Regions from separate parts of the Terrabacter sp. 01T434 genome, predicted to be linked through region 1. Evidence: riboswitches for the same ligand, from Rfam matches in the RefSeq annotation. Region 1 holds a riboswitch; each other region holds the start of a gene.
What was found. Region 1 has a riboswitch for S-adenosylmethionine ahead of metX (homoserine O-acetyltransferase MetX). Riboswitches for the same ligand answer to the same signal wherever they lie in the genome.
Positions count from the first base shown of each region.

Region 1 (3,268 bases):
CGTTGGCGTTCCGTCGGGTGCGACTGCTGCCCCGACGAGGGCTGGCTCCTGCCCGAGCAAGCCGACGTGCCTGCCGTTGCGAGCTACGTGGCCCTCGGGCACGCGGTGCTCCCGGACCGCGACGAGCTGGCCCGACTCGTCGAGCCGCTCGCACCGTCCGAGCCCCGGCACGACCTGGCCCTGGCGGCCATCGAGGACTGGCAGCGCCGCTACCGGGCCGCTGGAGGGTCGGTGAGCGACCTGCCGGGCCCAGGCGGCAGGCGCCGTCGGTTCCCGCGGCGCGCGAGCTCTGCGAGCACCGGGCTCGGAGTGCTGGACGGCGGCGACCCGTCCGCGCGCCAGTTCCTCGTCAACGACTCACTGGTCGCCTGGGGTGGGGTGCTGAACGGTGACATCGAGGGCTACGGCATCGAGCACTGGCTGCCGTCCCTCGTGGGGCCGCTCCGCGACGTCGAGGTCCGGGACGCCCTCATCGGATGGCTGTGCCCGGGCACGGTGCCGCTCGACACGTTCCCTGACGACCTCGTCGTCATGCTGGACGTGCTTCTCGGTCCGGAGCTGCGGCTCGCCCCGACGACCGGCGACGCAGGACTCGATTCAGCGCGTGACTCGGCCTGGGGTCAAGCGGGCGACGTCACGGGCGACGGCGGCGGGACGGGTGGCGACGTCGCGTCGCGGCTCACCGCTTCGGATCGCGAGGCGCTGCGGGCCCTCCACGAGCTGCTCGACCTCGGGTCTGCGCCTGCATCCGGCGTCCCGGGAGTGGAGCCCGACGCCCCGGCGGGGGACGCCGCCGACCGGCCCGCCGGTCCCGACGGAGTCCGCGGACGCGAGACGGATGAGAGCTGGGAGGACTGGGACGAGGCGACCCTGCCGCGCCTGGTGCTCGGACGCCTCGAGCCCGTGTGCCGACTCACCCCGGCCGTGCACGCAGCACCGCTGCTCTCGGTCGTCGCGGCGCTCGCGTGGTGGTGCGGCGATGGAGCACGGGCCGGGGTGGCCGTCGACCATGCGCTCGACCTCGAGCCCGACCACCGGCTGAGCCGACTGGTGCGCCGGTCGCTCGACCACGGCATCCGGCCGTCCCGCTGCGCGTGACCCACCCGCCCGCCCCGCGGGCGGGGGCGTCCATGTCGTGGACCGCTCGATCTCCTCCGGGTGGCGTCTCGCGTATGGTTTGACCAGGTCACGAGTACCAGCGACAAGCCCCGGCTCGCTGGTCGGCAACCCTCCTACGCGGTGGGGTGCCCCGGGTGAGGACCTGGCCGCGCTCGTCCCGGGTGCGTGCAAGCGCGAGGACCGAGGAGTACCCCGATGACCGTCACCCACCGGAAGCCGAGCTCGCGTCGTCCCGCGCGGCACGCTGCCGCTGGCACCGTGCCGTCCGAGGGCGTCGCCCCGCCGTCGTCCGGTCACGCAACGGCTGGGCCGAGGACGGCGGACCGGGGTGACGAGACGACGCTCCCTGCACAGCGCAGACCGGACGGGGCCTGGCGCGACGGCGATCCCGTGGGTGGGCGGCAGTTCGTGCGCATCGGTGACGTGGAGCTCGAGCGCGGAGGTGTGCTGCCCGACGTCCGCATCGCCTACGAGACGTGGGGCCGGCTCAACGACGCGGGCGACAACGTCGTGCTCGTCGAGCACGCGCTGACCGGCGACAGCCACGTCGTCGGTGAGGCGGGGCCGGGGCACCCATCACCCGGATGGTGGAACTCCCTGGTTGCCGAGGGCGGCCCGGTCGACCCCGACGAGTGGTTCGTCATCGCCTCCAACGTCCTCGGCGGCTGCCAGGGCAGCACCGGCCCGTCGACTCCCGCCCCGGACGGACAACCCTGGGGGAGTCGGTTCCCCTACGTCACCGTCCGTGACCAGGTCACAGCCGAGCGTCTGCTCCTCGACCACCTGGGCATCCGCCGGGTCGCTGCCGTCGTGGGCGGCTCGATGGGCGGCATGCGAGCGATCGAGTGGGCGGTCACGCATCCTGACGACGTCGACCGGTGCATCGTCCTCGCCTCGACCGCCCGCGCCACCGCCGACCAGATCGCCTGGTGCCAGCCGCAGCTGCTGGCCATCCGTCACGATCCCGACTTCGCGGGCGGGGACTACTACTCGAGCGACCGCCGCCCGGACACCGGCCTGGGTCTCGCGCGTCGCATCGCCCACATCACCTACCGCACGGAGTCCGAGCTCGACGAGCGCTTCGGGCGCTCCGCCCAGCTCGGCGAGGACCCGTTGCGCGCCGGTGACCGAGGTCGCTTTGCCGTCGAGTCCTACCTCGACCACCACGCCGGCAAGCTGGCGCGACGTTTCGACGCGAACTCCTATGTCGTCCTGACCGAGGCGATGAACTCCCACGACGTGGGCCGGGACCGGGGCGGTCTGCCGGCTGCCCTGAGCCGCGTCAGCGCCGACTGCACCATCGTGTCGGTCGACACCGACCGCCTCTACCCACCGCGCCTCTCGGACGAGCTGCACGCCGCCCTGCCCTTCTCCGAGCGTGCGCACATCGTCTCCGACTTCGGCCACGACGGATTCCTCATCGAGGAGGAGCAGGTGGGCCGGATCGTCCGAGGCGCGCTGGACCGCCGCCGCGGCTGAAGCCGCCTGGGCACGTCGGCGCGGTGCGCGCGGGACGCACCGGACGTGCCTCGATATCGGGTACGGTGCGAGCACTGGTTGTTTCCGTCCCAAGGAGGTCCGGGAAAGTGGCCATCGTCGTTGGTTATGTCGCCACCAAAGAAGGTCGCGCGGCGCTCAAGCGAGCCGCCGAGGAGTGCGTCCTGCGCGGTGCGAAGCTCGTCGTCATCAGCTCCCACCGTGGAGGCAAGGACTTTGACGCGGACGAGGCCAGGGAGTTCGAGAGCGAGCTTGCCCGCGTGCAGGCGATCCTCGAGGAGAAGGGGCTCGAGCACGAGGTGCGGCAGCTGGTCCGGGGCAACGACCCCGCCGAGGACCTCATCTCCGTCGCCGAGGAGGAGAAGGCCGACTTCATCGTCATCGGGCTTCGGCGCCGCAGCCCGGTGGGCAAGCTCATCCTCGGCTCCAACGCGCAGCGGATCCTGCTCGACGCGAGCTGTCCCGTCCTGGCGGTCAAGGGCGAGTGACGCGTCGGGGGTCGCCTACGGGCGGGTCCCATCGGCCTCGTCAGCCGATCAGCGCCGTGCGCGGGTTCGCCGTCCGTTCGCTCAGATGGCGTGTGCCGTTTTATAATGTCGGAGTACCGGATCGCACCAGGCGCACCGAGAGCTCGAGACAGGGATCGACTCCG
Region 1 covers NZ_JBFTPP010000011.1:81,599-84,866, reverse strand. Annotated here, with positions in the region: gene AC1DIW_RS19825 (DUF4192 domain-containing protein) at 1-1,098, shown strand, start outside; SAM riboswitch class IV at 1,185-1,299, shown strand; gene metX (homoserine O-acetyltransferase MetX) at 1,315-2,598, shown strand; gene AC1DIW_RS19815 (universal stress protein) at 2,706-3,104, shown strand.

Region 2 (3,268 bases), on a different contig from region 1:
GACACCGCCCAGTGGCGCGCGGGGCTGAGCGCTCTCCAGGCGTGGAAGGAGCACCTCGCCGGCGACCAGCCTGTCGTCATGGCGGGCGACTTCAACGCGAGCTTCGGTCACCCCGGTTTCCGTGACCTTGCGGAGGGACTCGACGACGCCCAGCGCACCGACGGTCAGGGCTGGGTGCGCACCTGGCCCTTCGCGGGCAACCGGTTGCCGCCGTTCGTGCAGCTCGACCACCTGCTGAGCCGGCGCCTGACGGTCGTCGCGGCCGGTCAGGTGGCGTTCAACCGGGCCGACCACGCGGCCGTGTGGGCGAGCTACCACCTGCCGGCGCGCTGACGCGCTGACGCGCTGACGCGCGACATGGGGCAGGAGCACCCGCCGGGGGTCACCAGGGACGGGCGACCTCGACGTCGCGCGGGTCGGTGCCCTCGACCGTCCAGCTGCCACCGGTGCGGGTCCACACCGCGTCGGTGCCGTGCTCGACCAGCCGGGCGACGGCGGCGACGAGCCGCTCGACGCCCTCGCGGGTGCTGCCGAGGCCGATGCTCGCGCGGACGGCCGTGGCCGGGCGCTCGCCCCACGGGTCCTCGAGGAGCTCGTCGACGAGCAGGTGGGCGCAGAACTTGCCGTCGCGCACGCCGATGCCGTGCTCGACGGAGAGCACCTGCGAGACGAGGGAGGAGTCCCAGCCCTCGACGGTGAAGGCCACGACGCCGACGCGGTCGCTGTCGTCGCCGAAGATCGAGAGGACCTCGACACCGGCCACCTCGTCGAGCCCGGTGCGCAGCCGGTCAAGCAGGCGGGACTCGTGCTCCTCGATGGCCTCGCGGTGGCGGGCGATGGTCGAGCACGCCGCCGCGAGGGCGATCGCGCCGAGGACGTTGGGGCTGCCGCCCTCGTGGCGCGCCGGGCCGGTCGCCCAGGTCGTGCCGTCCTCGGTCACCGACCGGGTCGCGCCACCGCCGAGCAGGTAGGGGTGCCCGGCGTCGAGCCAGTCGGCGCGCCCGGCGAGCACCCCCGCGCCGTAGGGGGCATACGTCTTGTGGCCCGAGAACGCGACGTAGTCGGCGTCCCACGCGGCGAGGTCGATGGTGCGGTGCGCCGACAGCTGGGCCGCGTCGACGGCGATCCGGGCACCGTGCCCGTGGGCGAGGGCGGCGAGACGCTCGACGGGCCACACCTCGCCGGTGACGTTGGACGCCGCGGCGACGACGACGAGGCGGTGGCGCGACGGGTGGTCCGTCAACGCCTCCTCGAGCAGGAGGTGCGCGTCCTCGACGGTCTGCGGGACGGGGAGGCGCACCGTGCGGAAGCGCCCCCACGGCAGCAGCGTCGAGTGGTGCTCGGTGCCGAAGACGAAGACCGTCGTGCGACTCGGCAGCGCCTTGCTGAGCAGCGCCCACGAGTCCGTCGTCGAGCGGGTGAAGACGACCGAGTCGCTCTCCCGGGCGCCGACGAACGCCGCGACCTCCTCGCGGGCCTGCTCGTACCACGCGCTCGTCAGCCGTGAGGCGAAGCCCGCGCCGCGGTGCACGGAGGAGTAGGTCTCGAGCGCGCGGTCGACGGCCGCCTTGACCGTCTCGAGCGCGGGCGTCGAGGCGGCGTGGTCGAGGTTGGCGTATGCCGCGTCGCCGTGGAGCGTCGGGACGCGCAGCCCCGCGCCGACGACGGTGGGCAGCGTGCGCGCCTCGGGCACGACGTGCAGCGCACGGCTGCGCACGACCGGTGCCGACGTCCCGCCACAGGGCGAGGACGCCGGGTGAGCGGCGGGGTGGGAAGAGGGACGGGTCGAGGACAGGACCGACATGCCAGTGCTCCTGGGTCATGGGACCCACCCGGTGCGGGTCCGCGCTTGCCGACCTCGATCGCACGTTCGGACCGAGGGTGGCCTGGTCGTCACCCGGAGCACCCCACCGCGGAGGAGGGTTGCTGGCCAGCGAGCCGGGGCTTGTCACTGGCACTCATGACCTGGCAAGGACGATAGGGGCCGCACCAGCCGTCTGTCCACCAGTCGGTACCGGGATGTCGCGATCTGAGACGACATCCGAGGCGCGGCCGGGCGGCGACCCACGCGAGCCACGCACTCGGCATACGGAAGCTCTCCTCGAACCCCGCAGACCGGCCACCGCTGTTGCGCGTGTGACGCGTGAGTTCAGCAGCGCGTTGACGTACGGTGCCACCATGGCGTCACGTCCGTCCAGCAGCCAGCGCTCGAGCACCACCGCGGCCACACGCGCCAAGGGGTCCTCGGGCGGTGCCACGTCGCGCCCGCCCGCAGCCCGCTCGACCCGGCCCGCGCAGCGCAAGCCCGCCGCCCGCAAACCGGCCGCCAAGGCCGCGTCCAAGGCCCGGGGCGGTGGCCTGCCCTTCCCGCTCGGCGCGATGCGCAACACGTGGATGGGCGTCTCGCACCTGGCCGGGGGAGCGGTGCGTCGCGTGGGCCACAGCGCCGCGGACCTCGAGCCGGAGCACCGCCGCGACGGCATCGGCTTCGCCCTCATCGCGCTGGCCGTCGTCGTCGCCGCCCGCGAGTGGTGGGGCGTCTCCGGCACCTTCGGCGACGTCGTGCACGCGGTCTTCGCCGGCACCTTCGGTCGCGTCGCGTATGCCGTGCCGCTCGTCCTGATCGCCCTCGGCCTGCGCATGCTGCGCGCCCCCCAGGACGACGCCGCCACCAACCGCGTCGTCGTCGGCACCATCGCGCTGACCTTCGCTGCGTGCGGCCTGTCGCACCTCGCCGACGGCATCCCCAACCCGCCCGACGGCGCCGACGGCATGCGTGCCGCCGGCGGCATCCTCGGCTTCCTCGCGTCGAGCCCGCTCGCCGCGGCCGTCTCCACCTACGGTGCGGTCGTCCTGCTCATCATGCTCGGCCTCTTCGGCCTGCTCGTCGTCACGGCCACCCCGGTCAACATGATCCCGACCCGGATGCGTCAGCTCCGGGCCCTCGTCATCGACCGGGGCCACGAGGACGACCAGCACGACGACGCCGACGACGCCCCGGCGGCCGCCGTCAAGCGCGCCCGCCGCAAGCCCGTGGACCTGTCCGAGCGCGACGGCGACGAGGCCTTCCGCCAGGCAGCCCAGAAGGCCCTCGAGGACGAGGGCGCCACGGGGCCGCGCCCCGGCGAGAAGCGCGCGACCCCGCCCGGCCTGCTGGCGCCGCGCCCCGGCGGCGAGATGAGCGGCGACAAGGGCCGCGAGAAGGTCATCGACGCGACGGACCCGAAGACCCTCGGCGCCCCCGACACGAGCAAGATCGGCCCCAAGG
Region 2 covers NZ_JBFTPP010000001.1:954,199-957,466, forward strand. Annotated here, with positions in the region: gene AC1DIW_RS04530 (endonuclease/exonuclease/phosphatase family protein) at 1-333, shown strand, start outside; gene AC1DIW_RS04535 (aminotransferase class V-fold PLP-dependent enzyme) at 383-1,804, opposite strand; SAM riboswitch class IV at 1,841-1,966, opposite strand; gene AC1DIW_RS04540 (FtsK/SpoIIIE family DNA translocase) at 2,179-3,268, shown strand, end outside.
Region 2: it holds a riboswitch for S-adenosylmethionine, as region 1 does, so the genes downstream of both, AC1DIW_RS04535 (aminotransferase class V-fold PLP-dependent enzyme) here and metX (homoserine O-acetyltransferase MetX) in region 1, are expected to answer to the same signal.

Region 3 (3,268 bases), on a different contig from region 1:
TCGTGATCTTCATCGCCACGTCCGAGGCGTAGCACTTGGCGGCCGCCCCGAAGAAGGTGAGGTCCTTGTCGCCGCGCTCGGACTTCGCGGCCGCGACGTAGACCATCTGGCGCGCGGCCTCGAGCTCCATCGCCATGTCGGCGAGCATAAACTGGATGCCCTGGAAGTCGGCGATGCGCTTGCCGAACTGCTTGCGCTCCCTGACGTAGGCGACGGCCTGGTCGAGCGCGCCCTGCGCGATCCCGACGGCCTGGGCGCCGATGGTGACCCGCGTGTGGTCGAGCGTGCGCAGTGCGATCTTCAGCCCGTCACCCACCGGCCCGACGACACGGTCCCCCGGGATGCGCACGTTGTCGAAGTGCAGCTCGCGCGTCGGGCTGCCCTTGATGCCGAGCTTGCGTTCCTTCTCCCCGAAGGTGAAGCCCTCGTCGGACTTCTCGAGGACGAAGGCCGTGACGTTGCCGCCGCGGGGGCCGTCGGGGTCGGTCACCGCGAGGACCGTGTAGTACTCGGACACACCGGCGTTCGTGATCCACGACTTGTGGCCGTTGACGACCCAGCCGTCGCCGTCCTGACGCGCCCGGCACCTCATCGCCGCGGTGTCGGAGCCCGCCTCGCGCTCGGACAGGCCGTAGGAGAACGTCGTGCGGCCCTGGGCGAGCGGCGGGAGGTAGCGGCGCTTGACGTCGTCGCTGGCGGCGAGGATGAGCGGGAGCGAGCCGAGCTTGTTGACGGCCGGGATGAGCGAGGCGGACGCGTCGACCCGGGCCACCTCCTCGATGACGATGCACGTCGCGAGGGCGTCGGCACCGACGCCGTCGTACTCCTCGGGCACGTGGGGTGCGAAGAAGTCGGAGGCGACGAGGGCGTCGTGGGCCTCCTGGGGGTAGCGCGCGTCCGCGTCGACGGCGGCGGCATACGGGGCGATCTTGTCCTCTGCGACCGCGCGGACGGCCTCCCTCAGGGCCTCGTGGTCCTCGCTGGTCCGGAACAGGTCGAAGTCGGCATTCGTGCTCACGCAGGGATCCTACTCGTGGGTTCGATTAGTAGGACGTCCTCGTGATCGACGCCACGGCCACCGGGTGCCGGACCTGGCGCGCGTCCACGATGAGGACGGCGACTCCTCTCGGTGGCGGACGCATACGTAGACTCCCAGCAGGTCATGAGTGTCAGCGACAAGCCCCGGCTCGCTGGCCGGCAACCCTCCAACCGCGGTGGGGTGCCCCGGGTGAGGACCTGGCCACGGACACTCGTCCGCGGCAAGCGCGGAGAGCCTCTCTCCCGCACCGATCCGTCGGTGCGCCGGGCACACGACGGTTGTCGTGGACCGGCCAGCGACATGGCACGAGGAGAACGACCGATGAGCGAGACCCCCAGCTGGTCCTTCGAGACCAAGCAGATCCATGCCGGACAGACCCCCGACACGGCCACCGGAGCGCGCGCCGTGCCGATCTACCAGACCACGAGCTACGTCTTCAACGACACCGACCACGCAGCAAACCTGTTCGGGCTCAAGGAGTTCGGCAACATCTACACGCGCATCATGAACCCCACCGCCGACGTGGTCGAGCAGCGCGTCGCCGCTCTCGAGGGTGGTGTGGGCGCCCTGCTCGTGGCCTCGGGGCAGTCGGCGACGACGCTCGCCCTGCTCAACATCGCCGAGGCCGGCGACCACATCGTGGCCTCCCCCAGCCTCTACGGCGGCACCGCGAACCTGCTGCAGTTCACCTTCCCCCGGCTCGGCGTCGAGGTGACCTTCGTCGAGGACCCCACCTCGCTCGACTCGTGGCGCGCGGCCGTGCGCCCCAACACCAAGGTCTTCTTCGGCGAGACCATCGCCAACCCCAAGGCCGAGGTCCTCGACATCGAGGGCGTCGCCGCCCTCGCGCACGAGCACGGCGTGCCGCTCGTCGTCGACAACACCATCGCCACGCCCTACGTCATCCGGCCGTTCGAGTGGGGCGCCGACGTCGTCGTGCACTCGGCCACGAAGTACCTCGGCGGCCACGGCACGTCCATCGCCGGCATCATCGTCGACGCCGGCAGCTTCGACTTCGCCGCCGACCCCGAGAAGTTCCCCGCCTACAACACCCCGGACGAGAGCTACCACGGTCTCGTCTACGCCCGCGACCTCGGCGTCGGCAGCCCGCTCGGGGCCAATCTCGCCTACATCCTCAAGGCGCGGGTGCAGCTGCTCCGGGACCTCGGCCCGGCGGCGGCCCCCTTCAACGCCTTCCTCATCACCCAGGGGCTCGAGACCCTCTCGCTGCGCATCGACCGGCACCTCGAGAACGCGGCGAAGGTCGCGGCCCACCTGCAGGGCCACGACCAGGTCGAGCGGGTGGTCTGGGCGTCCCTGCCCGAGAGCCCGTCGTACGCGCTGGCGCAGAAGTACGCGCCGCGTGGCGCCGGCGCGGTGCTCTCCTTCGAGATCGAGGGCGGCCTCGAGGCGGGCAAGAAGTTCGTCGAGGCGCTGACGCTGCACAGCCACGTCGCCAACATCGGTGACGTGCGCTCGCTCGTCATCCACCCCGCCTCGACGACGCACTCGCAAGGTGGTGACGACGCCCGCCTGGCCGCCGGGGTCACGCCCGGGCTGGTGCGCCTCTCGGTCGGGCTGGAGCACATCGACGACATCATCGCCGACCTCGAGCAGGGCTTCGCCGCCGCGAAGGCCTGACCGCCCGAAACCGGGGTGAAGCGGGTCGGCAGGGCTGGCACGATGGCGGCCATGCCGATCCGCTACCCCGCCCCGCTCCGTCCCGGTGACCGGATCGGCGTGACGTCGCCGAGCTCCGGTGTCTCCGACGAGCTGTGGGGCCGGTTCACGTATGCCGTCGAGTGCCTCCGCGACCGCGGCTTCGACGTCGTGGTGGGCGAGCTCAACCACGCCCCCTCGCACGTCAGCGGTCCCCGCGAGGCCCGCGCGGCGGAGCTCATGGCGATGCTGCTCGACCCGGCGATCCGGGCCGTGGTCCCGCCGTGGGGCGGCGAGACCGGGATCGACCTGCTCGACCTCCTCGACCTCGAGGCCGTGGCCGACGCGGAGCCGACGTGGTGTGTGGGCTTCTCCGACACCTCGACCTGGCTCACCCCGCTCACGCTGGCCACCGGCATCGCGACGATCCACGGGCAGAACTTCATGGACACCCCGTATGCCGTGCCGGACGGCATACGCCACTGGGTCGAGGTCGCGAGCGCGAGCCCGGGCGACGAGCTCGAGCAGCGCTCCCCCGGCCGCTTCAGGTCGGACGGCGGCTGGGACGAC
Region 3 covers NZ_JBFTPP010000006.1:255,617-258,884, forward strand. Annotated here, with positions in the region: gene AC1DIW_RS15030 (acyl-CoA dehydrogenase family protein) at 1-1,018, opposite strand, end outside; SAM riboswitch class IV at 1,159-1,272, shown strand; gene AC1DIW_RS15035 (bifunctional o-acetylhomoserine/o-acetylserine sulfhydrylase) at 1,361-2,680, shown strand; gene AC1DIW_RS15040 (S66 family peptidase) at 2,732-3,268, shown strand, end outside.
Region 3: it holds a riboswitch for S-adenosylmethionine, as region 1 does, so the genes downstream of both, AC1DIW_RS15035 (bifunctional o-acetylhomoserine/o-acetylserine sulfhydrylase) here and metX (homoserine O-acetyltransferase MetX) in region 1, are expected to answer to the same signal.